Regions from separate parts of the Spirosoma sp. SC4-14 genome, predicted to be linked through region 2. Evidence: riboswitches for the same ligand, from Rfam matches in the RefSeq annotation. Region 2 holds a riboswitch; the other holds the start of a gene.
The links. A riboswitch is a leader RNA that binds a small molecule or an ion and turns the genes downstream of it on or off. The one in region 2 is predicted to bind thiamine pyrophosphate.

Region 1 (3,419 bases), 260 kb from region 2:
TGCATGCGCTCGGGCTTCCCGACCGACGTACCGCCAAATTTCCAGACTTGCATTTTAAAATTGTTTTTCAGCTTTCAGTTTTCAGTTTTCAATAGCGCTACAGTATACATCCTGCGAATGCAGCACTATTGAAAGCTGAACACTGAAAGCTCATTTAAACTGAAATGAATAAACTTGTTTCTGTAATCCGAGCATTTTAATGGCCGTGATGGCGGCTTCGTCGCCTTTATTACCGTGTTTTCCACCGGCACGGTCGAGGGCCTGCTGCTGATCGTTGGGGGTCAAAACGCCAAAGATTACCGGCTTTCCGGTTTTTAGGCCAACGTTGGTTAAGCCCTGCGCTACAGCATGGTTAATATAATCGTTATGTTTGGTTTCACCCTGAATCACACAGCCCAATGCAATTACAGCATCGATATCGTCGCGCTGTGCAAACCACTGAGCACCCAGGCTTAGTTCATAGCTACCCGGTACATTGCCCCGAATAATATTTTCTGCCTTTACCCCATATTCGAGTAAGGTTTTATAAGCCCCATCAAAAAGAGCTTCGGTTACTTCAGTATTCCATTCGGAAACCAGAATTGCAAAACGACGATGACTCACATCGGGAAGATCATCCGTAGAAAAAACACTAAGATTCTTTAAATCAGTGGCCATTGGTTAGAGAGTTTGTTGTCTGAACCGGGATTTACACGATTTGATTTACATGATTTTTAAAGGCGCTTCGTCGAAGCAGGTTAATCAAGAAAATCCTGTGAATCCTGGTTCGGACAAGAAAAAAGGACAAAACCCCGGTCGGCTTTGTCCTTTGCTGTATTGAGTTATTCAAGTACGTCTACGACTGGCCGACCGATGCTTCGAGCACGGATTTATATTTCTTGGCATTGACTGCCTCGGCCGATTGTGGGTACTTTTCGATAATGTCGTTATAGGCTTCGATGGCTTTATCGTTCTGCTTAGCCTGCTCGAAGGTAATGGCTAGCTTCAACAAATAGCCGGGTGTAAAATATTTGTTAGGCTTGTAGTCAGCAGCTTTTTGGTAATAATCGGCGGCTTCGTCGTAGCTTTTCTTTTCTACGTACGCATCACCAATTAAAGCATAGGCCCGAGCCTGCACCAATAAGTCTGAAGAACTAAAGCCTTTCAGGTGCTCAATGGCATCGTCATATTTGCCCTGCTTCAATAAGGCAAGGCCCGAATAAAAGTCAGCCAGATTTCCTGCCGGTGTCGAACCATAGTTATCGGCAACCGACAGCAGGCCAGGGCTTTTGCCATCGCCATTCAGGGCCTTTTTGAGCGAATCGGCTTCGAGTTGGTAAACAGACGGGAACATCTCAACCTGAGCCGTTTCATCCTGACTACCTACGTAGAATCGATAGCCAAAATAACCCAGAGCCAATAAAACAATGCCTCCAAGTACGCCCAAAACAATATTCCGATTCTGTTGGAAGAAGTCACCAACATCCTCTAATCTTCCCTCTAATGCGTCTGGGTCTTCCAAAAAATCCAGTCCGCTGTTCTTTTTGCTCATCTGTTTGCAATTTGGACTGCAAAATTAGGAATATTTGTAATTGTGGAAAAGCGTAAGCGTCAAAAGTTTAGAGAATACAGTATATTAAATTGTCATCTCCCGAACAGCCATTACTTCTGACGACCGCACAGGCCGTATCTGATGGGCTAATAATGTCTCAATAGCTACTGCTTCGCCGGTTAGTGTAACAAACTCCACTTCAAACGCTTTCCCTTCATTATAAACGGTCAGAACCGTACCTACGTCGCCTGCTTTCAGACGGCCGTCACTCATATCTTCCTGTAATACAACCAGATCGAATTCTGTCATACGCCAATACACTTATTTACCTGTAGAAACGCCCAGTGTAAAATCTTGTTTTGTTAAAATTACGTTAACTTTGCGCCCTAATCTTCCAGGGGTGCCTTATAATAACGGGCTGAGATTATACCCATTGAACCTGCGCAGGTAATGCTGCGAAGGGAGATGTCCTTACGGTAAAAGAACCGTAAGTGTATTTTTTAACCAAATCATTTTAACCAAAGGTAGGTTTGGCCCCTCGCCTATCGTAACCGTTTTCAGTCATGAAAAAAGGTGCGACAGAGCAACGTTTTGTTTACCTCATTCCTTTCTCTATTCTATTTTGGCTGTTTAGCCTACCCTCATGGGCCCAATTCACTGTTTCCGGAACGGTTAGCGAGCCCGATGGAAGCCCGCTACCGGGTGCTGCCATTACTATCGAAGGGACCTACAAAGGCACTTTTACTAACGCCAATGGAACGTTTCTGCTTAGTAATGTAAAAGCAGGACCCGTTGCAATCAGGGTTTCTCTGATTGGTTATCAACCACAAACTAAAGAAATCGACCTTACTCAAAACGCAACACTTGCCGTTAGCTTGCAGCGAACGGCCGTCGCCGTCGACGAAGTGGTGGTGAGTGCTACCCGCGCTAACCAAAAGTCAGCCATTGCTTACACTGATGTTACGCGCCGGGATTTAAATAAGCTGAATCTGGGACAGGATATTCCGCAGTTACTGAATTTTACGCCTTCTATTGTAACGACTTCTGATGCAGGTGCAGGCGTTGGCTACACGGGCATTCGAATTCGGGGCTCCGATGCAACCCGTGTCAACGTGACACTGAACGGCATTCCTTATAATGATGCTGAATCGCAGGGGACTTATTTTGTCGATATGCCCGACTTTGCTTCATCGGTAAGCACAATCCAGATTCAGCGGGGAGTTGGCACATCGACCAATGGCGCAGGGGCCTTTGGCGCGTCGATTAACATTCAGACCAATAAGCTGGAAGAAAAACCGTATGCAGAGACAAACCTATCCGGAGGGTCGTTTGGCACGAGAAAAATAAATGTTCTGGCCGGAACGGGTTTGCTTAATAACCATTTTGTGGTCGATGCGCGATTGTCGAAGATCTATTCCGACGGCTATGTCGACCGCGCTTTTTCGGACCTGCGGTCGTTTTATGTATCGGGCGGTTACTACTCGAAAAAGAGTTTTATACGACTCAATGTGTTTTCGGGTCAGGAACAGACGTATCAGGCCTGGAATGGTGTTCCGGAAGATATATTGAAAATCAACCGGCGGTACAATTCGTTCACCTACGATAATCAGACCGATAACTACCAGCAGGATAACTACCAACTCATCAGTTCTCATGAACTAAGCAAAAACTGGCGAGCCAACCTGTCGTTTTTTTACACGAAGGGAAAAGGGTACTACGAAGAATACCGGCCCAACGATAATTTCAGTGATTATGGTCTTTCCAATGTCGTGATTGGTGATTCGACCATCAAACAAACGGATATTATTCGTCGGCTGTGGCTCGACAATGACTTTTATGGCACTGTTTTTTCGTTCGATTACAACAGCTTTGGCAAGCTAACTGGCAA
Region 2 (3,419 bases):
TGGCCACTTGTTCAATAATTTCGGGCGAGTGAAGCATACCAATCTTTACCGCATCGACGCCAATGTCGCTCAGAACGGCTTTCAATTGCTCAACGATAAAGGCGGGCGATACCGGAAAAATGCCGGTAACGGCCTGGGTGTTCTGGGCCGTCAGGGCGGTCAACACTGACATGCCATAGCAGCCCAATGCCGAAAACGTTTTCAGATCAGCCTGAATACCAGCCCCTCCGCCACTATCGGAGCCCGCAATGGTTAATGTCCGAATGTAGGTGTTCATAGGAAATGATTGAATTGTTGAATGATTGAATGATTGAATTATTGAATGATAGAATGATAGAATAGAGTGAGGTAGCTATTTAACCATTCTATTCAATCATTCTATCATTCAACAATTCAATCATTTCCCTGCTGGCTTCATACGGCGACGGGTGTCCGCAAATGGCTGATACGACGGCGGCACCCGTTACACCGGTTTGCATCACCTGTTGAATGTTCTGAGCATTAATCCCGCCAATCGCAAAGGTTGGCAGGCTGGTTTGACGGCAAAGCTGTTGAAGGCCATCCAGACCGAGTAGACTCGACGTGTCCTGTTTGGTGCCTGTTGGAAAAATTGTGGCTATACCCAGGTAGTCTAGTTGAGCGCCAGCAATAGCCTGTAATTCAGCCAGATTGTTGATCGATAACCCAATGATCTTATCTGGTCCAATCAGCGTCCGAACCATCGAATAAGGCATATCGCCCTGGCCAACGTGAACACCATCGGCATCGAGCGCCAGCGCCACATCAACCCGGTCGTTGATGATCAGGTTGGCTCCGTAAGCCTGCGTGATCTGCTTTATTTCGGCGCCAAGTTCCAGAAAAGCCCGTGTAGACAATTCTTTTTCGCGGAGCTGCACCCAGCGAACACCCGCCCGACAGGCTTCTTCGACTACAAACGGAAGCGTATGGCCTGCCTTTCGGGCCACATCACTATCCGTTACCAGATATAAACGATTCACGACTGTGTCAGCTTGAGGGTGTCGGTAAATTGGGCTTCGGTCAGTCGATAGAGCGTATCCAGAAAGTTGACCTGTAAGCTACCGGGAGCCGGGTTCTTCGCTACGGCCAGTTCACCAGCGATTCCCATTACAGCCATCGCGTGTGTAGCGGCCTGAAAATAGTTGTTGTTCACAGCCGAAAACGCGCCCGTTATGGCCGTGGCCGTACAACCCATACCCGTTACTTTGGTCATGAGCGGATGCCCGTTGGCCACTTTGGCGGTTCGGTCGCCGTGAATGATGTAATCGGTTTCACCACTGATCACCACCACCGATCCCCATACCGAACTCAACCGTCGGGCGGCCTCCACGGCGGCCTCCGAGCCATACAAACTATCGACCCCTTTGGTTTGGGCGTTCAGACCGGCTAATGCCATGATTTCGGAGGCATTGCCACGAATAATGTCGGGAGCAGCCAGCGTCAGCAATTCCTCGCTGACCTTATTACGAAATGTAGTGGCCCCAACACCAACCGGGTCAAATACAATGGGTTTGCCCAAGGCTTTAGCCTGTCGCATGGCGAGTTTCATCCCGGCCACAAAAGTGGCATCGAGCGTACCGATGTTGACGACCAGTGCGCTGGAAATAGAAACAAACTCTTCGACCTCGTCGGGCGCATGAACCATAGCGGGCGAAGCGCCGAGAGCCAGCAGGGCGTTGGCCGTGTTGTTCATGACCACGAAGTTGGTAATATTGTGAATAAGCGGAGCCTGCGCACGAATGCGCTCGACATCGGTCCAGATCAAGTGTGAGGGTTGAGTCATGTTGCTGTTTATGAGATAAATACACAGCAACTTTAGAGGAGAGTAAACGAAGTTTCGTTAACTTTTCCCTACGGCAGTACGAACTGCATCAGGTAGTGAGGGTATTCTCTCAGTCTGAGCCGATCTGGTCAGACACCCCTAAAGTTGTGCAACAAAGGTAGCAGATAATACTGTACAAGCGGATAAAAAACGAGACTCTTTATCGGCTTTAAAAAGTTTGCGATAGCTTTACAAACCCTATTCCTATTTCCCAAAACCGATGAAACTAACCGCTGTTCGTTACCTGTTTTTTCTCTTGATATCACTGGCTACAGTCGGGCAAACCATGGCCCAACCATCCGGCGATACCTTTATCAATGGCGATCTGTTGCCTAATGCGCCTGAGCTGGCAGCTCGCGGAAGCTATCCGATTGGCGTACGAACCCTGAAACTGATTCATAAGGACCAGGTCGATGTGTTGCATACAAAAGAAGGCAAGCATCCCTTGTATGATCGTCCGTTAACGCTCGAAATCTGGTATCCGGCCCGTATTCCCGACAATAAACCGGGCATAGTACAGTATGAATCGGTGCTTGGGCGATCAAATGATCCTAAACGACCCATCGTCCCTTTTACGTTTCCGGGCCGGGCCAGTCGTGATGCCGAACCCGACCGAAGTGGCGGAGCTTATCCATTAGTTATCGTATCGCATGGCTATCCCGGATCGCGGTTGTTGCTTACCTACCTGACCGAAAACCTGGCTTCGAAAGGGTACGTTGTTGTCGCCATCGACCATACCGAATCGACCTATAGCGATTTGGCCGCTTTCCCGAGTACACTACTAAATCGCCCACTCGACGATCTGTTTGTTCTGAACGAGATGGCTCGGCTGAGTGCGAAAACCAGCAATACGTTTCTGGCGGGATTACTCGACGCCGATAATACGGCCCTGATTGGTTATTCGATGGGTGGCTATGGCGTACTCAACACGGTAGGAGCTGGCTTCAGTGCCGAAGCCCTAAAACTGTTTGGCCAGATGACCAACGGAAGCACTGCACTGGAACCCCGTACGATGAACTCACCCGCTTACAAGCCCACACTCGACTCGCGGATTAAGGCCGTAGTTGCGTTTGCGCCCTGGGGAATGGAACGGGGTGTATGGGATGCTGCCGGATTGGCCGGGTTAACGTTACCGACACTGTTTATAGCGGGTAGTAAAGACGACATTTCTGGCTATGAAAAGGGCATCAAAGCCATTTATGAAGGAGCCGTTAATGCAGATCGTTATCTGCTTACCTACGTCAATGCACGGCATAATGTAGCGCCCAATCCACCGCCAGCAGTAACGTTACAACCCGGCGTATCGGCTGACGAATATGGTCACTATGCTGAACCGGTCTGGAACGAGCGCCGAATCAACAACATCAACCAGCACTTCGTAACGGCATTTCTGGGCATTCATCTGAAGAAAATGGAGTATGCGAAGTACTTCAACCTTCCTGAAACGGACGCCCCTGGGCCATGGACTGGCTTCAAACCCCGAACCTCCCTTGGCCTGGAAATGCATCATGCAAAACCGTAGAGATCGTCCATCCCTGTCCTCCTCCTGAAACAGAGATGAGGTAATATTCCAACTAAA

Region 1: it holds a riboswitch for thiamine pyrophosphate, as region 2 does, so the genes downstream of both, WBJ53_RS00615 (TonB-dependent receptor) here and thiM (hydroxyethylthiazole kinase) in region 2, are expected to answer to the same signal.

What each region holds. Positions count from the first base shown of each region.
Region 1 is NZ_CP147518.1:159,232-162,650, reverse strand. Features, by position in the region: gene WBJ53_RS00635 (aspartate kinase) at 1-53, opposite strand, end outside; gene ribH (6,7-dimethyl-8-ribityllumazine synthase) at 151-657, opposite strand; gene WBJ53_RS00625 (tetratricopeptide repeat protein) at 836-1,531, opposite strand; gene WBJ53_RS00620 (DUF4926 domain-containing protein) at 1,616-1,840, opposite strand; TPP riboswitch at 1,918-2,011, shown strand; gene WBJ53_RS00615 (TonB-dependent receptor) at 2,095-3,419, shown strand, end outside.
Region 2 is NZ_CP147518.1:7,658,089-7,661,507, forward strand. Features, by position in the region: gene thiD (bifunctional hydroxymethylpyrimidine kinase/phosphomethylpyrimidine kinase) at 1-277, opposite strand, end outside; gene thiE (thiamine phosphate synthase) at 366-998, opposite strand; gene thiM (hydroxyethylthiazole kinase) at 995-1,801, opposite strand; TPP riboswitch at 1,850-1,951, opposite strand; gene WBJ53_RS31700 (dienelactone hydrolase) at 2,061-3,362, shown strand.